DNA from 3 places in the Paenibacillus sp. FJAT-27812 genome. Region 3 is predicted to be linked to each of the others. Evidence: riboswitches for the same ligand, from Rfam matches in the RefSeq annotation. Region 3 holds a riboswitch; each other region holds the start of a gene.
What was found. A riboswitch is a leader RNA that binds a small molecule or an ion and turns the genes downstream of it on or off. The one in region 3 is predicted to bind cyclic di-GMP.
Positions count from the first base shown of each region.

Region 1: another riboswitch for cyclic di-GMP. It lies ahead of ADU23_RS12960 (EAL domain-containing protein); the one in region 3 lies ahead of ADU23_RS32805 (anti-repressor SinI family protein).
Region 2: another riboswitch for cyclic di-GMP. It lies ahead of ADU23_RS07060 (pyridoxal phosphate-dependent decarboxylase family protein); the one in region 3 lies ahead of ADU23_RS32805 (anti-repressor SinI family protein).

Region 1 covers NZ_LIGH01000001.1:3,074,209-3,081,328, reverse strand. The annotation lists gene ADU23_RS12975 (SDR family oxidoreductase) at 1-242, opposite strand, end outside; gene speD (adenosylmethionine decarboxylase) at 250-1,059, opposite strand; gene ADU23_RS12965 (hypothetical protein) at 1,194-1,472, opposite strand; gene ADU23_RS12960 (EAL domain-containing protein) at 1,517-4,423, opposite strand; cyclic di-GMP riboswitch class I at 4,508-4,593, opposite strand; gene ADU23_RS12955 (metallophosphoesterase) at 4,717-7,120, opposite strand, start outside.
Region 2 covers NZ_LIGH01000001.1:1,670,939-1,678,058, reverse strand. The annotation lists gene ADU23_RS07090 (hypothetical protein) at 1-245, opposite strand, end outside; gene ADU23_RS07085 (helix-turn-helix domain-containing protein) at 416-1,222, opposite strand; gene ADU23_RS07080 (SRPBCC family protein) at 1,357-1,806, shown strand; gene ADU23_RS07075 (Cof-type HAD-IIB family hydrolase) at 1,977-2,756, shown strand; gene ADU23_RS07070 (ABC transporter ATP-binding protein) at 2,920-3,642, shown strand; gene ADU23_RS07065 (ABC transporter permease) at 3,657-4,886, shown strand; cyclic di-GMP riboswitch class I at 5,175-5,261, shown strand; gene ADU23_RS07060 (pyridoxal phosphate-dependent decarboxylase family protein) at 5,381-7,069, shown strand; gene ADU23_RS07055 (methyl-accepting chemotaxis protein) at 7,050-7,120, shown strand, end outside.
Region 3 covers NZ_LIGH01000001.1:3,846,105-3,853,224, reverse strand. The annotation lists gene ADU23_RS16265 (lasso peptide isopeptide bond-forming cyclase) at 1-1,828, opposite strand, end outside; gene ADU23_RS16260 (helix-turn-helix domain-containing protein) at 2,240-2,572, shown strand; gene ADU23_RS32805 (anti-repressor SinI family protein) at 2,587-2,748, opposite strand; cyclic di-GMP riboswitch class II at 2,765-2,846, opposite strand; gene galE (UDP-glucose 4-epimerase GalE) at 3,028-4,095, opposite strand; gene ADU23_RS16250 (right-handed parallel beta-helix repeat-containing protein) at 4,223-6,529, opposite strand; gene ADU23_RS16245 (lipopolysaccharide biosynthesis protein) at 6,578-7,120, opposite strand, start outside.

The sequences.
Region 1 (7,120 bases), 770 kb from region 3:
TCATGCTCGTTCAAATAAACGATCGCAATATCGGCGCCTTCCTTCGCGTAAGCAACGGATACCGCGCGGCCGATGCCGCTGTCGCCTCCGGTAATAATGGCCGTCTTCCCCTTTAGCTTCCCTGCCGCCTTGTACGAATCAGATTCATAGATCGGCAGCGGGTTCATTTCCGATTCGATACCCGGCTGGCGATTTTGGTGCTGCGGCGGGTTTATCGGTTTTTGGGATGCGGAATTTGGCATGAGAAAATCAGCTCCTTATATTTTTTCCATAAAAGATTTCATCCATCTCGGTCTTCAATCTTCTCGTTATTTCTTCTTGTTCCTTAGCTGTCAGCGAATCCTTCGTATAGCCGAACAAATAATTGTTCAAATCGAATTGCTTCAGCTTGCACTTGGTATGGAACACATTTTCCTGATAAATATTAACGTCGATCATGTCATACAAAAGGCACTCTTCCTTCGGTATGTAATTTTGGATCGAGTTGATGTCATGATCAATAAACAGCTTGTGGCCGTTAATGTCACGCGTAAAGCCGCGTACGCGGTAGTCAAGCGTCATGATGTCCGTATCAAAGGAATGAATTAAGTAATTCAACGCTTTCAAAGGCGATATTTCGCCGCAGGTAGACACATCGATGTCTGCCCGGAAGGTGCTGATTCCTTCATTCGGGTGATACTCGGGATACGTATGGACCGTTATATGGCTTTTATCCAAATGCATCACAACTGAATCAGGCAGCGGGCCCGGCGATTCCTCGAACGATTCATTCGGCCCGCCGACGATAGGGCCTTCCGATACGAGCAAGGTCACGCTGGCGCCTTGCGGCTCATAGTCCTGCTTGGCAATATTCAGTACATGCGCGCCGATAATGTCCGATACGGTGTTTAAAATTTTCGTCAGCCTATCCGAATTGTATTGCTCGTCAATATAGGCAATATAAGCTTCGCGCTCTTCCCTTGTTCTCGTATAACACACGTCATACATATTAAAGCTGAGCGACTTCGTTAAGTTATTAAAGCCATGCAATTGGATTCGCTGTTCCGGCGTTAGCTTCAAGCGCACATCCCCCTTCTTTCCTTACTACTATTTCCTTTTACCCAAAGCGCGATGCGATAAAACGGCAATCTGCAATAAAAAAAGCATTTCACGCTCGGGATTAGCCAAGCGCAAAATGCTTTTTATAGTCAAATCTATTCAGATGACACCGGCTGTACGCCTTTGATTTCCAGACCAAATGCCAAAGCCCGTTTGAGTGAGTCCTCCGTAAATTTCGATTTCGGATATTTTTTCTCCACTTCCTCTTTTGTAAGCGGGATCCATCTGAAATCTTTGTTTTGGTAAACGTACTTCTTCATGCCCCAGTCAACATGAATCGTTCTGCTGGCTACCTTCGTCACCTTGCCGATCTCCGTTACCAGGTTTGAGGAACCAAATGTTTTGACGCAAAATTTGTTCACGATATCGTTCATGCTCTACTCCTCCTATCCGTATCCTTTAACAACGTATTTTATCATCAATTAAGCTTTTTCAATTCCTTTATTCGGAGTATGGGGTCGCCCACATAGACTTGTGTTTGGGGCAAAATGCCGTCGCGCTGTTTAATCGCAAGCAAATTAAGCGCATTGACGAGCTCTTCATGCTCCTTCTCTTTCATTTGAAATTGCACGCCGTATTCATAAATATCATTGTCCAGTTCATTGTACCAGACTATAAAGCCATATAGCACGTACATTTGATTGACAATTTGGGTTTTGAACATCAGCAGAATATCGCTGTTGACGGGAAGCTTAACGCCTACCATAAACCGAAGGCCGCCTGGACCGATATTTCGGACGAGCACCTCCGTGCTGCCGAGCCGCACGCTTCGTCCCTTAAACATCGTAATCGTCATCTCTGCCAGCAAGCTGTGCTTCATCTCGATTCGAAAGTATTGTCTGCGGTTTGGGATCGGCTCCATGCTGCTTCTTAGCAACGCTGGCTCCATAAACGTTTTTTTGCGCAGCAGCTGAACGATGCTCTCAGGGTCAACGGGTCGGCTAAAATAATAGCCTTGGATCTCGTCGCATTGCTGCTCCCTTAAATAGTTGAATTGCTCCTTGGTCTCCACGCCCTCGGCAACCACATGCATTTTCAGCTCTCCAGCAAGCCGAATCATGCATTCGATAATGCTCTTATTGCTTGGCTCCGTCATCATTTCCTCTACAAACGACCTGTCTATTTTGATCGTATCCAGCGCTAACCGCTTTAATAGATAAAGAGAGGAGTAGCCCGTGCCAAAATCGTCAAGCGATACTTTAATTCTACGCTTCCTCAGCTCGAGCAGCAGCTCCGTTACGACCTTCTCATTGCTGATGAAGGAGCTTTCCGTAATTTCGATTTCCAACCGATCTGGCGATAAGCCTGTCTCTTCGACGATGCAATCAATCGTCTCTAATATATTTTGTTTCAGCAGCTGCTGAACCGAGAAATTGACCGACATAATAATAGGAGGCAGCCCCATGTTCTGCCAACGTTTGCTTTGCATGCAAGCCTCTCGAAGCACCCACTCGCCTATCGGCACGATAAGTCCGTTCTCTTCCGCGATCGGGATAAACTCCGACGGGGATACCAGCCCCCAATCCGGATGGTTCCACCGCAGCAGCGCCTCAATGCCAACAACCTCCATCGTTTGCGCGTGGACGCGAGGCATATAATCGAGGAAAAACTCCCCTTTTTCCATCGCTTTGCGCAGATCATTGCTCAGTGAAAACAATTTAAAGGTTTTCACATTTAGCGAAGAGGAGTAATACTGTGACTGGTCCCGTCCTTTGGATTTGGCATGGTAAAGGGCAGCATCCGCGTTTTTCATCAAAGACTCAACCGTGCAGCCATCGTCCGGCGATTGACTGATCCCGATGCTTGCTGTTACATTCAGCTCAAATCCATCTATAACAAATTGCTCTTTAATGAGCTTAATAAGCTGCTCCGCAGCGTCCGTCACATCGCTCTGCTGCTGCACATTTGCCAGTATGATCGAAAACTCGTCTCCGCCAACCCGGTAAGCTACTTGCGATTCGCTAAAGCTGCTCATCACCCTCATCGCGATTTGCTTCAGCAGCGCATCGCCAATGGGGTGCCCGAGCGTATCATTTACATATTTAAACCGGTCTAAATCGATGAGCAACACAGCAAGCTTTTGGTTAAAAAACTCGCTTATTCTAAGCTGCGTATCGAGCTGCTCCTCGAACTTCCTCCGATTGGGCATGCCCGTCAAGTAATCGTGGTAAGCCAAATACTGATTTAACTCCTGCGCCTTGTTCCGCTCCGTAATGTCCAAGACGGTGCCTATAATGGCTTTTTCCCCCATATGGGACACTCGGTTAACATGCACTTCGCAATGAATGACCGTTCCGTCTCGTTTAATCGCCCTCTGGCAAAAATTAGGAAGCGTCTGTCCTTCCGTAAGCTGCATGACCTGACTAATGATCGATTCACGATCGTCGATATGTATCGTTTCTTCAACCGCCACTCCAATTAGCGATTCATATCCAAGCATTTTATCCAGCTCTTTGTTCGTGTAAACAAAGTTTTTTTTCTGAGCGACAAATATGCCGACGATAGACTGTTCTATGATGCTGCTGAATTTCAATTCCGTCTCCGAAAGCGACCGCTCCATTTTCTTCTCCTGCGTAATATCCTTAGCTATGCCATATATCCCGACAAGCTCGTTATCGATGATCATCGGTATATTGGTCACATTGACATCGATCTTTCGTCCGCTCTTCGTCACGCCCCTCGTATCATAGTTACAAGGCCTCTGTGTTCTAACCGTTTCCTCAAATAAATGAGTCGTACTCTCCAAATACTCCTTATCCACCATCTGGTGGAAGTTGCCCCGCATAATTTCGTCTCTCGTATAACCAAACATTTGCTCCAAGGCAGGATTGCAAGACAAAAAATGTCCGTTAATGTCAAATGAAAAGACCGCATCCGGATTATTTTCAAATATCGCTTTATAATGCTGTTCTTCCACTATTAATCGATGCTTCAAAATTTTATTTTCCGTGACGTCCTGAATCGTGCCTACCGTTTTCGTTACTTCGTTGTCATCGCCGAGAATAAATGAAATATGCTCCAGTACATAACGAATCTCCCCGCTCTGGCGAATGATCCGATATTCGCTGATGAACTCTTTTTTCATTTCTGCCGATTCATAGAACTGTTTCTTAATACGCTCGCGATCCTCGGCATGAATAAGATCAAAAAAATCTTCCTGCTTTACCGAGAAATCCGTACTCATCCCATATATATCAAACATTTGATTCGACCAAGACGCTTGTTTCCGAACATGATCGAATTCCCAGTATCCTAAATTCGCGATTTGCTGAACAAGTTCAAAGCTTTTGCCGTTGCCGTTAAAAAGCTGAATGTTTTTATCCATTGCTTAATATCCTTCCCTCTTATTAACATTTGCGGTAACCTGTAGTTTTGAGGAAGAGGATATAAGTATAGTATCTCTCATCCCTTTGGCAACCCAGCCACCTTTGGAAATTCCCTTTAGGCCTGTTGGCTTTGCGTCATTGTCTTTCGACAACTTTGCTCTTTACTAGGACTTTTTACTTATATGATTATTTCATACAATTCCGATATATACCATATGCAATTTCAGAAAATAAGTCGAAATTTGTCAAAAAACCTCCCCTGAGGGGGAGGTCAAATGCTAGAGACAGATCATTACAAGCGTGGATCAATCTCCTTCTCTCTGGCAACCTCAAATAGTAGATTTGCAGCAGCAGCCTTATACGCTGCGTTATCCGGCGCAATCTCAGCAAATGGAATCGCCAGCATTTTTTGCCCGAGCCGGTGCTCTTTTAAAGAGGTGCGAAGCTTCAGATGAATGCTCTTCTGTCTAATGAGTTTGTTGTACTTATGCGGGAAACGATAATCATAGCCATAAATAATCGACATATAGTTCGCATTACGCACCTTCATATAAGGAACGATATGCGGATCTGAGTATTCTTGCTTAATGACGACTCCCTCCATATGGTTATCCACCGTGAGCGTTAAGAAATACTGCTCCGCTTGCTCATAGCTCTCCTCTGCGGATAGATTGAGCGCAAGGAACGGATCATCCGAGAGGAAATGATACATCTCCGATGTCTTCCATTCAGGCAGCATCTCCCGGCCATCCTCATAGATGATTTTGAGCAGCGAGAACGGTTTGTATGCCAGCTCGCCAGCCTCCGCATACAGCTCAAGCTGCTTCTTGTACGTGCTGTAGGCGTCCATATGATCGGCAAGAGGCATATGCTTCTCCAAAACCGAATGAACATATTTGTAGCTTTGGTAGACGTTCAGGCCATATTTTTCATTAAGCGCCCCTTTGGACAGATGGAATTGATCCTTCTCAAAGCCGCTTTCCTTGTATCCTAGCGCAAGCTTATCGAACGCTTCCTCGAACCCATTCGCCTTAAGGAACGCAAGCTCCGACTCAAGCGCCTTTTCGATCGGTTTAAACTGCTTCTCTATAAGGCCTTCTCCGAGCGCCTGCCAAGGCAGCAATTCACCGTCGAGAATGAGCATCGCAATGCCGTTTTCCTTCATATAGCTTCCTAGTCTTTGCTGCAATCTCTCGTATACAGCCGTAAGATCAATCTTATTGATCTTATAACCATTGCGGCTTACCGCAAAACATTGCCCAAGCTCCGCATGCAAATAGACATTGCATCTTGATCCCATATATTTAGGCTGGAGCACGACCTCTTTAACGCCCTGCCTTGCAAAATAGTCCAGCCCTTTCCTCAGCGATTCAAGCTCCTGCGCTGCCTCATCCTTGTCTGCTGGCGCCATCGTTCCCGATATAAAGTTAATCTTATTAGCCGAGCAGTATTGCAGCCTGCGCGCTTCATCGTCACCGAGCTCCTGCAGCGACACCTTATGCTCTTCCTTGAACAGCGTGTGCAGCACATCCGTCATAGCCGCTTGCTCTGATTTTTGCGATTTATACATCGGCTTCGCCGAGAGTATCACCGAGGTAAGCAAATTGCCGTGCACCGCACCCGAATCAAGATGGATTTTATTTTTAATTCGGAACGCGTTTTTGGCTGCGATATGACCGAATACGTGATAAGGCTGATTATATGCCGCCTCCCGCTTCAAGAACGAAAGCTGCTCCTCCAGCGGCGCCGAGCGGTCGATCCGGAAGTTCCGCTGATGCCTAACCGAGTTCGGGTCCAGCTTGCCCAAATATTTATTCGCACAGGGCGCATGCGTCACATAGAAGGATGCTCCTCTTTTGCCCACCATCCGATAGAAGGGCTTTGATAGCGACACTAGATGATTAAACCGCCGAAGCAGCTCTTCATCCTGACGAAGCACCTCGGTTGAATCAAAGTACGAATGAAGCAGCTCCTCTTCGACGCCTTTAATTTCTCCGCGCATAAATTTATATACGAAGTTCTCATGGTTGCCTAGCACGAACAAGAAATGCTGCTGATTCGTATATAGAAAATCGATTATTTCCTTCGTATGGCCGCCCTTGTCGATCCAATCCCCAACAAGCAGCACCTTCGTGCCCTTCAGCTTCTCCGTTTCAATCAGCTGGCCGTCTTCCAATTGAAAGCCATGGCTAACGAGCAATCCTCTCAGCTCATCTGCGCACTCGTGAACGTCGCCTACCATAATCGTTTTTTGATCAAGCGGCAAAATAACATCCAAATAGTCGTCCGCATCCTCAACGATGACCTTATAATCCGCATTAGCTATTCCGGCAGACGGTGAATAAAAGTCCTTCGCGCGAACTTTATGTATTTTGGAGTAGCGCTCCCTCGATAATGAGCCAAGCACCTCTTTGCGCAATCGGTTGATATGGCTTGTAATGAGCTTCTTCGATCGCTCCGATGCGTAATAATCATCCCGCTTTCGGTAATCGAACAGCACTACCTCAAGATTGTAGTTGTTTTCATTTGCAATATCCTTTACCTTCGCCCGAAAATCCTCAGCCAGCCCTGTTGTGTCCACGACAACAAATTCCGCATTTATAGGAAAGGACGTGACCAGCCTCAGCTTCTCGAACAGAAGGCGGAAAGCCTGATCGCTCGCTTCCAGCATCACTTGGTCATATTTATCATAGTCA
Region 2 (7,120 bases), 2.2 Mb from region 3:
AAACGCAGCTTGCTTATTTTAGAGTCCCAATCCAACGCCAGCTTCTGTGTGGTTTGCAGTTCTGCGTACTGTGTCGTCAGCTTGGCTGCGGTCGTTTTGTCCGAAGCTCCTTTCATTTTGTCAAAGGCGGTTTTGACGGTAACGCTAAACTCGAATGAAGCGGCAGCATAGACGGAAGGATGAACAAGCGAGAGCAGAAGCGTGAGGGCAATCGATAATGCGGCAAACCTTGAACTAAAGCGCATAATGAGTGAAGCCTCCTTTTTTTATAGGCAAACAACGCAAAAAAAGCACCTGCAAGATAGGCGTCATACGCCATCTCTTACGGGTGCTTCCATCGTAAGCCGTACTTATTTAACTGATTTCTATCAATATACAGGATGCTTCCGTCTGTCGTCAAGAAGCGATTGGTTTGCTATAAAGCCGCGGGTTTCGCATACACGTCCGGCGTTTTGCCGATAATGGATTTGAAATCCTTTATGAAATGCGATTGATCGTAATACCCGAGATCGGCAGACAGCTTAAGCGGATCGTGGTGGCTGCCTGTATCTATAGCTTCAGCGGCGTTTTGTAATCGGTACAGCTTGATGACCCATTTGGGGCTTATCCCGACGTACTGATTAAATAAGCGCTGAAGCTTTCTTTTGTTTATGGCGAACAATTCGCATATTTGCTCTACTTTAGTCAGTTCGCGATCCTCCTGGATGCGCGTTATGATTTGGTTGATATGCGTAATTGCATCATCATTCTCAGGAAGGCAACTTAGGAACAGGGCTTCCGTAAGCGCGATTTTGCGGGCTATATCGGTCGTGGAATGGAGCTCCTGCTCATAGCGGGCAGCGTCGGTGCCAAATACAGCTTCAACGGAAAGAGCCTGATCCGTAAGGCTGGAGAGCGGCGATAGAACAAAGGGATAGAAGCCGCCGGGTTGGAATTTAACGCCGAATACTTGTCCCTTGCCTTCAATTTTCTTCGTATACATCCGGCTGGCTACGCCATAGATGCCGCTTCTATGATCCTCCATAACCATATTGACGCATGGGTTCGGAACAACATCCTGCAAATAAGGCGGCTCGCCTTCCAAATTCCAGCTAACGACCCAATAGTGTTTAATGAAGTGGCGAAGAGGCTCAGAGGGAGTATAACGGGAAAGCTGAAATTTTTTCTCGCCCTCGTTCATCTGCAAAATCCCCATACTGCGCTTTTGGTCCGTTGCGTTCATCAATGAATCACTCCTATTGGTCATTTTGTCGCGTTTTTACAATACTAGCTATTCGAATGGCGTTATACTACGTATGGAAGCGCCTATTGAGCACAAAGCAAACCCTATATGGATTCAGAAAAGGAGTGTATGTCATGGAGTTTAAATATGAGTTTTATATCGGAGCATCACCGGAGAAGGTATGGAATGCATTTGTATCGCCGGAAGGAACGCGCCAAACTTTTTTTGGCTGCGTCATCGATTCTACCTTTGAAGTAGGATCTTCCTACCGGTATGTTGGCCCGGGTGCTGATGGTGACGAGACCGTTCACATCTACGGTACTATTTTAGCATATGAGCCGAATAAAATACTGAGCTATTTGGAGCATCCGGGGCCTTCTTACAGGGAGAACCATGCGGAGCTGGAATCTACGATCACCTTCAAGCTAGAAGAGGTCGGGGCAACAACGAGACTTACGGTAATCAATCATGCATTTACAGAAAACCATCCGGGGCTGGAGACAGTCGATAGCCAGTGGTGGATGATTCTAAACAATTTGAAAACCTTTATCGAGACAGGCAAAAACTTGGATTTTGGCTGGTAAGCATAAGGATAACCATAATAGGGCTGTTCCAAGAGGCGATGACCTTGAGGGACGGTCCTTTTTTTCGTTCGTTCGATGAGGAATGATTCCTTTTAAGTCCCTGATTCTTTATACTGTATAAAAAGGACAGGCGGCATACGTCTGCGACATCGGATAGGAGAGAAGACAGAATGAGCTATAAAATCGTTTTTTTTGACATCGATGGAACGTTGATCAATGAGCATAAGGAAATACCGGCAGATACGATCAAGGCAATTGCAGAGCTGAAGGAAAGCGGCGTTGAGCCGGTTATCGCTACAGGAAGAGCGCCATACTTTATTAAGCCGCTCGCTGAACAGCTGGGAATTGAATCGTTCGTTTGCCTAAATGGCGGTTATGTTGTATATAAAGGAACCCCGCTATACAGGCGTGAAATTGAGAAAAGCCGCTTGGAGGCGCTCGTTAAGGTAGCAGCAGAGCATAATCACGGACTCGTTTTTGAAGGCGAGCATAACTATTTCGCGGACAAAGAGGATCATCCTTTTATTATCGAATCGGTTAATTCGCTAAAGGTTGATCTGCCGGGCTATAATCCTGAATTTTGGAAGACGGATGGCATTTATCAAGTATTTCTCCACTGCGAGAGCCATGAGGAGCATTTGTACGACGGGCTGCATTCGGAATTAAAGCTTATTCGCTGGCACCCGCAAGCTATTGATGTTCTGCCGGCAGGCGGATCGAAGGCGCAAGGCATCGAAGCGCTGCTGGATAAGCTTGGCCTTACTACGGCGGATGCGGTCGCATTTGGCGATGGGCTGAACGACAAAGAGATGCTGGAGACGGTTGGTTTCGGCATAGCGATGGGCAACTCTCACCCGGAGCTGCTTCCATTTGCTGATTTTGTGACGACGCACGTGGATGAGCAGGGTATTCGGAACGGTTTAATTGAAGCGGGCTTATTGCAAAAATAGATCCATTCATGCCGGGCAATTAGCCGGTTCATATAAGCAGCAATGCAGCCCTGCCTCTTCTTGAGACGGGGCTGTTTGCACTTCATGGTCGTGAATGGAACTTTCTGGGAACACTATTCGTAGATGATCTATAGAGTGCGTCAGGAGAGGCGGTTATTTACATATGGATAGTTCGGGAAAACCTGATTATGCGCTGCGCGTCGCTATTTCGGAAGCGGGCTATGAGGAAGGCAAGCCCACTATACGCAGCATTAAGCTCGAAGTAGCGCCAGGCGAGCTGGTGGGCTTAATTGGGCCTAACGGAGCGGGCAAAAGTACGACGATCAAGACGATTCTTGGTTTAATGGCATACGTAAGGGGCGAAATCGAGATCGGCGGTCAAAATAAACGGTACGCCTATGTGCCGGAGCAGCCGGTGTTTTATGACTATTTTACGCTGTGGGAGCATTTGCATTTGGCAGCATCGGCGTTCGGAATCGAGGAGAAGGCGTTTGCTGCCAAAGCGGAGGAGCTGCTGGAGCAATTCCGTTTGACTGGGGAGAAGCATCATTATCCGACGCATTTCTCCAAGGGAATGCAGCAAAAGCTGATGCTCATCATCGCTTTTCTGCTTGAACCGGACATTTATATCGTCGATGAACCGTTTGTCGGCCTTGACCCGAGAGCTACGACGGATTTTTTAACGCTGCTTGATGGCGAACGGGCGCGCGGTGCAGGCGTGCTCATGTCGACTCATGTCCTTGACGCCGCAGAGCGGATTTGTAATGCGTTTGTCCTCATTAACAAAGGATCTGTCGTTGCACGGGGTACGCTTGGACAGGTTAGGCAAGACGCGGGATGCGCAGCGGATGCGACTTTGTTCGAGTGCTTTCACGCATTGACTTAAAGGGGCTGAATGTGATGCTTACACCAAGGCAGCTCTTCTGGATTCGCTTGAAAAAGAATGGGAAAGAGCAGCTCCGGGTTTGGAATAGCGTGCTCGACTGGTCGGTTTGGCTCTATTTGGTTATACCGGGCTTGTTCATTGGCGGAGGATTGTATAGGGAGATTTTGCTGGAAATGCCGAAATGGGCATTGAGCCTGCCATGGGCAAAGTTTTATCCTATTTTGCTTCTTCTTCTGTTGCTCTCCGGGCAGATCCGCATATTCGTTGAGAGCGCCGACCGATTGTTTTTGCTGCAGCGGCCGGAATGGCTTCGGACGCTAAAACGATGCGGATTCGGATATACGCTGGCGGTTAAGTTCGTTGTAATCGGATTGCCGTTTCTTCTCTTGCTGCCATTTTTGTTAAAGGCAGAAGGATTAACGGGACTGCAGCTTGTTCTAGCTTATTGCTATACCATCGTAACCGGCATGATACTGGCTATTGGCATTCATATGCTCCAAGGCAAGCTGGTCGGTTGGCGCAAGCGGTCGGCTCAATTGATGACCTTGCTTCTTTTCATAGCCTTCTACATCACTCCGATGCTGGCATGGACTTACGATACAAGGCTGCTCGGCATATCCCTTGGCGCTGGCATTGTTGCCTTGCTCGTTATGACGCGATTTGGCTTGCGGTCGCCCATTAACTTTGAAGCAGAGGTGAAGCAGGAGAGCGAGACGCGCCTGCGCAGCACGGAACTGCTCATGAGCCAGGTCATTGAAGCGAAGCCGCTCGTGCGCCTGAAAAGTCCGTTTCTCTTCCGCAGGTCCCAGCGCTTGTTCCGCAAATCGGACTCAGGAACTGTCCTCGCAGAGCTGAGACTAAAGGCGTTTTTGCGAGGCATGACCAACCTCAGGGTCTGGCTTAGTTTTATATCCGCATCAACAGTGGCCGTCTCGCTAGTGCCGGGACCGGTTGCGCTGTTCCTTGTGGCAGCGTTATCGCTGCTTGGCGCGGCGTGGCTTCAGCTCCAATGGAAGCAGTGGTTCGCGGAAGCGTTTATCGTACAGTTCCCATGGACGTCTGGAAGCGCTAGGAGAGGGGCGGTCATTTCACGCTTTTGGCTGCTGCTGCTCCCTATGCTCCTGTGGTCCGCCATTGCCGGATATAAGCTGCTTGGCGTACAAGCTGCTATTATGGCAGCATTGCTTTGCTTTATCCTATGGGGCTGTATCAGCCTCTTTACACTGCGCAAGCCAGCTGATTAAACAGCGTTGAGAAACAGAGTAAGCGGCCATGGCCAGTCACTGATCATGGCCGTTTTTTTCACTATAAATGTAATCGCTTTAACTTAATAATATCCAATATTTATTTCATTTATCGACAGTTAACGATGGGTGCAACGAAATAATAGATTTTTTTGTGTCGAATCGTGATGAATTATGATGAAGATTAAGATAAAGGTGTTGATCTTATAAATGGAAAATAGTAGAATGTTTCTAAATCAATCCAGTGATTGCCAATATTATCTATGGAATAAATATGCATTTTAAAAATAGAATATCAGGCAAAACCTCTGAAAAGCGGTGACGCAAAGCTATAGGGACTACTTCTTAACCGAGAAATGTCAGCCAGTTGCAACCGAAGCAAACGGTATAGCTATGAATATATATAGCCGGTATCTTTTTTTTCTATGCCTATTTTTCCGTAGAGTGTATCTATGGAGAGATTTTAGAGATAGGAGAGAGAAGAGGGATCGTTCATGGATAAAAGCATTGGATCTGATATTCGCAATCTTTTCCCTAGTGATGATGGCAGCTTGGAGCAACGTAATAAGTTGCTAGAACTATTTACTCAGCTTGTAACAGGCGTAGATGAGTTAAAAGATCCAGAATCGGTTTATCTGAAAGGTCAAAAAGAAAGAGGACCTTCTTTTTACAGTGATTTGGTAAACGAAAGTCGCATTCCCCGTACGGGCCAACCGCTTCAAGACGTGAACAAAGAGCTTCTGAAACTTCTTTACGCTCACCCTTATCATACGAAGTATTTTCTTACGAACATTTTACCGATGGCAAGCATACCTGGCGTGCTTGGCATGATCGCCGCATTTTTGGTAAACGGCAACAATCTTTGGGATGTATACGGGCCAGCTGGCGCTGAGGCTGAGGTCAAGGTTGTTACGATGATGTCTAAGCTTGTTGGATATAACGCTTCCGTAAGCGGAGGATATACGACCTGGGGCGGACAAGGGGCTATATTCACCGCGCTGCGGCTAGCTATCAACAAGAACTCTGCTGCCGCTTCCAAGAGCGGAGTGCCTAAGCATGTATATTCGTTTTGTTCCGAAGCGGCACACTACAGTTTATATAAATCGATGGAAGCGACCGGTCTTGGCAGCGACAACCTCATTAAAGTAAAAACGAATGAGGACAGCTCGATGAATGTCGCCGATTTAAAGGGAAAAATGGAGAAGGTTATTCAATCCGGAGGCATTCCTATCTTTATAGTCGCAACTACGGGAACAACCGATGCAATGGGCATAGACAACCTTGATGAAATTGCCGGAGCGGCTGAACAGCTTGCTAACGAATATGATGTTCCACGTCCGCATATTCATGCCGATTCTGCTCTTGGCGGATTTTTTGCCTTTTTTAATGATTATGATTTTATTGGCAATCCGCTCTCTTTCTCTCAGGGTGTGTCGGCTAGTCTGCAAGAAATCCAAAGCCGAATGAAGCATCTGCATCTAGCCGATTCACTTTGCTTTGACTTTCAGAAGCTGGGGCAGACGCCTTATTCGACAAGCTTGTTTTTGGTGAAAAATGCTGCCGATTTGAAGCTTGTGGATTTGGACCCGGACGAGACTCCGTACGTGGGGCATCGCGGATATGGCCAGTACCATACCAGCTATACGCTCGAATGCTCAAGAATGGGCAGCTCTATCAGCATATACAGCGCCTTGTTAGCGTTTGGCGTCGAAGGGTATCAACGGCTTTTGGCTCAATTTGTCGAGGTCAACCATACGTTCCGCCTTGCTTTGGCTCGCGAAATTCCTGAAGCCGTTATCGTTAATGCGGACAATCCGGGTATTATCACTCTGTTCCGAATCTATAGCGACGGTTCCAATGGCTATAAAAGCGAGCTAAGCGGGCAGCAGTCCTATGAACAAATTGCCCACACCAATGAGCTGAACGAAATCCTTTTTGAAATATTGGGAAAAGAGAGAGGGAAAATGTTTTTTGGCGATACGAAGAAACATCTCTATGTCCCAACGTCGGACGGAAAACGTCTCGCCCTGTTCGCATCCAAGCTATTTGTCATCTCTCCTTATACGCAAAAAGAGCATGTCGAAGAAATCGTTAGCTACTTAAAGCAGAAAGTGCAGGAAACTTACACAGCATATCGGCGATTACATCCTGGGGGTATTGTCCATGAAGAAATCTATCATTAATTTTGCATGGTTTAAAGAGCATCTCTCTGTAAAAATCGCATTCAATATTTT
Region 3 (7,120 bases):
AACGGATTACCTTGCCATCAACGAACTCCATAAATAAGCGATCTTCGCTCATTTGCCGCAGCTCATCCTTAAACGATTGCCATTTAGGCAGCATGCGATGAACCCAATCCGCTCCTTGCACCCCGCGTATACGCTGATTAAGCCTCACCTCATCGGGCAGCAGCTTATCCGTAGCACGTCTGATCAGAGCGCGGTCCATCCCATCCTGAACGTATTGATCCTCCGGCAGCGACAAGCAAAAGCGAATGACCCTGATATCATTGGTCGGGTCGCGCTTCCAAAGGCCGTGCCTGAGCGACAGCTTTGCCGAGAGCGTATTGCCTGCATTCCAATGAAATACTTCATTGAAATGGCTTTTTCTTTCCTCATACACATCCCTTGCAGCGAACCAGCCTGATTCATCGATGCCATGCTCGCCCAGCCGATTGAATACATCCGTTTTCCTTGCAAAATCGGGATGGATCATCATCGGATAATGGTATGTATTTTGCAATGGCCGCAATTGTTCAATTAGCGGGAATGCCGCCCGGCTAACATTTGAGAACACATGCGCCCGGCCAGAGCCGATATTGAGGCTGTACTGGCGCATTTCCCGAAGCAGCCTAACCCATTTCATTTTTTTGAGCAGCGTTGCGTAATAAGGAATGGCAGATCCCCATGAGATCGACAAATTGCCTCTGCCCCCATTAAGCAGCACCCCTACCCCCTGCTCCTGTGCCTTCTCGAACATGCCTCTCATCCAGAAGGAGTTCTCAAAAAACTTATAAGGCATTTCCATAATATCTAGAAAACCGTCGATCTCGGAGTAGGAGTCTCTTCCCTGAAAGTCGAGGTAGTGCTCCTCGATCCCCCCGACATGCTCGACAGTTGATTCGATAAGCGGCCTCTCATTTGTCATCATATATTTTGCTGTGTAGTCGATAAAATCAGATGTTGGCACGTAGCTGAACGTATGCAGCTTTTTATTTTGCGGTCGCAATGCCCTTGATGCAAAACTTACGATCGAACCAGAATCCAATCCGCCGCTTAGCTGTGCTCCAACGTGGCGATGCGTCCGCAGCCTTGAGGCAACCGCTTGCCCAAACACCTCTTGGAACGCTTCAACATACTCAGCATCCGTTTTAAATCGCACCCGCTCATCCGCAGGAAACTGATAATATCTCGTTATCGTTATCCGCCCGTCTTGAATCGTAATGCTGTGAGACGGAGGCAACTGCTCGATATTGCGATAAACCGTTGCGGATGCGTCTGCTGCGTCTACCATGCCAGCGATCGCTAGAAACTCGGCAAGCCAATGTTCATTCAGCGTGCGTTCCATTCCAGGAAGCGCAAGCAGCGGCTCTATCGTTGAGCAAAAGGCAAACCGTTCAGCATTCCGCTGATAATAAAGCATACGGCTTCCAGAGAAATCTCTAGCGCCAAACAGCTTGCGGTTGCGAATATCCCAAATCATAAAAGCAAAATCGCCAGCCAAATATTTAGGCACATCATCGCCATACTTATCGTAAGCTAGCAATATCAGCTCGCTATCGGTCATCTGGCTTCGTCGGTGCAGATCCACCTGCAGCAGGTTAAACAGCTCTGTCCGGTTATCGATGATGGCGTCCGCGGTTATAACCAGCCCTCTTTCGGAATCAGCATACGGATTTCGCTCGCCGACCGACTCTGGTGTGATCCACTGGTTATGGCAGCCAAGAAAGATAGATTCCTCATGCCAGGCCTGAGCCGCATCACAAGGGTAACGGGATAAAGCTTCCATTAAGGAGCCGCCTTGCTTCCATGCATGACTTCCTTGATCAGTTAGAAAAACTCCTGCGATGGCGCTCATCGTTTCCTCCGGCCAGACATCGAAATCGTTCGATATGAAGAACAATTTTCGAAAATCATTTAATGTAATAACAGTTCTTTATAAAGAACATATTTGCATATTACACCTGATAAATGGCTTTGTCAATCAATTTTTCTACGGTATCTTGCAAAAAATATTACATTTTTGTTCTTTATTAAAAACAACTTGTCGATTTATACCGTAATCATTTTTCCGATCCGCAAATGGCTGTTCATAGAACAAAATGAGCCGGTTTTTCAACCAAAAATATCCACTTATTAGCGATAATAAGCGGATACTATTGAAGGTATTAAAAAATAAATGATGTTAAAGCTTACTAGCTTTCGCAATTAACATTTTTTCGTTATAATAGTAGTGGTCTACAACGATGTGATAACGGAGGAGTTTCTTATGATCGGAGAACGTATTCAGATGCTGCGCAAGAGAAAAGGCCTTTCCCTAACGGAGTTATCCCAACGGGCAGGCGTCGCAAAATCTTACTTAAGCTCCATTGAACGAGGGCTCCAGCAAAATCCTTCGATTCAATTTCTCGAAAAGGTAGGCGCGGTATTAAACGTGACCGTTGAAGAATTTCTAAATAACGACGAAAAAACTGATCGCAAGCCCGATCATCTTGACAATGAATGGGCTGACTTAGTTAGAGAGGCAATGGCCTCTGGCGTAAGCAAGGATCAGTTTAAAGAGTTTCTTGAATTCAATAAATGGAAAATTAAGCGCGAATAGCGCTTTTTCCGCTTTTATACAGCAGTTTCCTGCATATCATCCTTCTTGCTTTCCTCAAGGCATAGCAGAACCTTCCGCACATCTTCCTTGCTGAACCCCAAAGAACGTGCATTCATGATTAATGCTACCCACTCCATATCCAAGTCCTGATTGTCATCTGAGTTTATAAGTACCATTTTCCCATGTCCCCCATTCATTTTGGGACGGTTGCACCACTGACTCCATGCGTTTAAGGTGCCCAGATACTAAACGCATTTCAACGTCTCCCTATGCTTGTCATTCACTTATAGATGTATTATAAATCACCAATATTGCGCATGCTGTCGCTTCATGTCTTACAAAAATGATAGATAAATACATTTTTTGTCGAATGTAATTAAGCAATGTTAAAGGTTATAGAGTTTATGTACTAGACTCCGTTAGGTCTGATCAACTAACTTAGAAAAGGCTTCCCCCTATTGCGCCGCTTTAATGTACGTGGATGCTTCAAGCTCGGATACGTGATACGTTTCTTCTTCGAAGCCGCCCGGATTCGCATACTGCCACCGCCAGGAGTCTTTGCACATCTCTTCAATTCCACGCGCAGCAGCCCAGCCCAGCTCTTCATTTGCCTTATGCGTGTCCGCATAACAAATCGCAATATCGCCCGGCCTGCGGTCAACGATTGCATAAGGAATGCTCCGCCCCGATGCCTTCTCAAATGCGGCGATCATCTCCAGCACGCTGTAGCCGCGGCCGGTGCCAAGATTGTAAATATCTACTCCTGATTTTGTCATGACTTTTTTTAGAGCCTGCACATGCCCGAGTGCCAGATCGACGACATGAATATAATCCCTTACGCCTGTTCCGTCTACGGTTGCGTAATCATTGCCAAAAACGTTCACTTGGGCAAGCTTCCCAACAGCTACCTGTGTAATGTAAGGCATCAAATTGTTTGGAATGCCATTCGGGTTCTCGCCGATTCTTCCGCTAACGTGGGCGCCAATCGGATTAAAATATCGCAGGATCGAAATCCCCCACTGCTCATTCGACTCTGCTAAATCCTGCAAGATTTGCTCCAGCATAAGCTTCGTCCTGCCGTATGGATTCGTCGCTCCAAGCGGAGAGCCTTCCGCAATCGGAACCTGCTCCGGGCGGCCGTACACCGTTGCAGAGGAGCTAAATACAAGTTTATGCACGCCGAATTTTTTCATGACTTCACATAAAATTAAAGTGCTTGTAATGTTGGTATGGTAATAAGAGAGCGGCAATTGAACCGATTCGCCGACAGCCTTAAGGCCGGCAAAGTGAATAACGGCTTCAATGGAGTGCCTAGCGAATACGCTCTCCAACCCGCTGCGGTCCATAAGGTCCATTTTGTAGAAGGTGAACGTTTTGTTCGTAATTTCTGCGACTCGATTTAATGAAATATGGCTGCTGTTGGACAAATTATCGACGATAACGACCTCAAATCCCGCTTCCAGAAGCTCCACACATGTATGACTCCCGATATAACCTGCACCGCCAGTAATTAATATCGCCATTTCATTAACCCCTCTCAATTATTCATTATAAAGTACATTTAATTCTTAATAAAGAACATCTTATTAAATAAATTCCCTGCATCGCAAACAAACTGCAGGGAAGTATTTTCTTGATTAGTGGAAGAGATTAGGCGGTTCCAAGATCCGTATTATCCTCTAGCCGGATATAAGGTGTAGTGCCGGTTATCGTTATGCCTTTAAATACAGACTTCGCAACGGTTACCGACTGATTTTGACGGAGCCAGTTGAAGTTGAGTTTGCTATTGTCAAAGTAGGAGTGGGCGATAATGGCCTTTTTGGCATTATCCGCTTTCCCGACAGAAGCATTAATAAAGGTGGTTCCGGTTACAACAGCATTGCCGTCCATGACAAGCCCTAAGCTTTGGAACAAACCGTTGCGTAGGGTAATTTGCCTCATATACTTCGTATCGCTTGATCCAAGCTGGATATCCGTGCTGCCAAGCAGCGGGGTTTTTGCTCGCATAAATTCACTGTTGCTAATATGGCACCCTTCAAACCTTGCGGAGCCTTCAATGAGCGTAAGCCCACTTACGACGGTCGGGCGTCCAGCATAATCTGCAGGAACCAATAGAGATAAATCGTAATTTTTTATCGTTATATTATCAATCACCGCACCAGCAGCCAGCAGATTAAAGTTTGGCGTGAGCGCGTTATCAGAACGCCAGTCCCGCTCCACCGTTATATTGGATAAGAAGCATCTACCGTAATTGTACCTGCTAAGATTAAAACCCGGAGTACCTGCATCCTTAATGGTAACCGGAGCACCTCCCAGCGTCTCGGAAACCTGAAAGCCTAGTGAAGTAACATTAACGGTATAATACAATTTATCGACGCTGATTCCGGTCGGAATTTTGCCGATCCATTGCTCAAACGATACTTGCGCTCCGTTGCCTAGTCCATGTGCCGTTTTGAACGTGAAGGTTCCAGCAGCTGCATTTACCGTTGGCGAGCCTAAATAGCCATAGACGCTTGAACCATAAACCATACCGTCTTTAATCTGGCAATTTTGCACGACTGCTCCTCTTACATCCAGCAGCTTTAAATTCCCTTTTTGGAAAACAGCCCCGTTCACAAAGTTATCGCCTTGTACCCACAACTCGCAGCCATTAAAGGAGTTGTTCACATATTTGACGTTTGGGAAATTTGGATTCGAGCTCACACCGCCAACATTATTGCCTTCAAAAGTATTTCCGTCTACTACAATATTGGTACCGTCGGCATTAACGAAGTGTCCGCGTACGTTGCTGTAGATATAATTGTCTTCAACATGAATGCGGTAATTCAGCTCCAGTCCGTTCGGACGCTCTGCTGATTTATATGGGATATTGGTTTCGCTATACATCGACTCGATATCAATACCGAACATAGGCGGCGTTCCATTTCGAAAATTCGTCGTTACGCCATCGTTATCATAGCCGATATGATGGATCTTGTTTCTATAGATATGAGTATCGTTTGAAGCGCAAATCGAAATCCCTTGCCTTCTGCAATGGTGAATATGGCAATCATGAATCAGAACATCTTGACCCATTTGCTCCTGCGTATATAAGGCTGGATCAAGCTGGTATTTTTCGTAGCCAGTTAAAATCCCATCTCCCGTGCAATTTGAAATGTCCATATTGGATATTTCTATCTGGTTGGAGCCAAAAGAACCAATTCCATAACCGCTTTCATGCGTATAAAAGGAATTATCGACCTTGGCGCGTATATCAGCAATTTGGCTGTCGGTTAAAGGCGCGGTAAGCGGTATAACAAATACCATTTTATTGTTTACGCTTATATCTTTCATTTCGTCAAGAAACCACCCTCGCCCCCCAGAACTGGCAGGCGCAAAAACACCGTTCGTGCGAAATCCAACAAGCGTAGCACTAGAAACAGTATCTTTATACTGATAGAATCGATATCCTGTAGCGCTCACACCTGGTATGCTCCACAGCCTGAAGCTAGCAAGAAGGCCTGGGTTGGCATAACGGTCAATCACCTCACTGCGTACCGAGTTCGGGTCATTATTAAGCGTACCGTCCGCATTTACGCCGCCTCTGACAAACTTCACCGCAATCTCGTAAACATGCTCCTTCTTATCCCCTATCAACTGGCCGCCTGAAACCTTTGCCTTCGTAATCCCTCTCATTTCAATGATGGAATAATTTGGGGACGAATTGCCCTCTAGCTTGATTATACAGCCTTTTGCAAGCTCAAGATGTATCCCGCTTTGCATTTGGATTGCTATGAGAGTATTAGGATCGAGTCTAACACTGTAGATACCTCTAGAAAGAATGACATGTATAAAACCTTCAGATTTGGCCCATGCGATTGCGTCATTGATCCCCTTCGTTGTCTCAGCCGCATTTAAACCTGCATTATTAATATGAAATCGATCTAGTTCTATTAAATAGGCTGCCTGGTCACTCATAACCTTCACCTCCATTTACAACCAGCATATGTGCTTGTCAGGGAAGGGTTACTTATTTCCGCTAACCTCCAAATGACGGCTGCGCTTCAGCAGCAAGGCACGAAGTTTAGGAATTTTACTCAAAATAGCCTCTGCAACGCCAAGCAAGTATTTAAATTCTTCCGTTCGATGAAAAACAGCCGCATAGATTGCATTTATTAATAGGAAGCAAAGCGTGCCCCTCACAAGCAGCCAGAACAATCCTCCGGCAGGAAGGAAGGAGCAAATATATGCAGCTGCAGCTGCGGCAATAACGGCAATGATAGAGTAATAGCCATACCGAGTAAAATATAGCTTTAATGGCTGCTTAAATACTCTTTTATAGACAAAATAAGGAGTGGTCCAAAACGGGACGAGCAGCGCGCTGACAAGCGTACCGATGAATATCCCGGCAATTCCCATTCGCTGCACAAGGATGAAGGAAATGCTCAGGTTTAATGCAGCCTGGCACAAAGGCGCAAATCGGTCCTCATGAAAGATGCCGGCGGTCGTTTTGAGCATCGTAATGGAGTTGCGCATCCCCCGCTCATAAAAGGTTATGATTAATAGAAG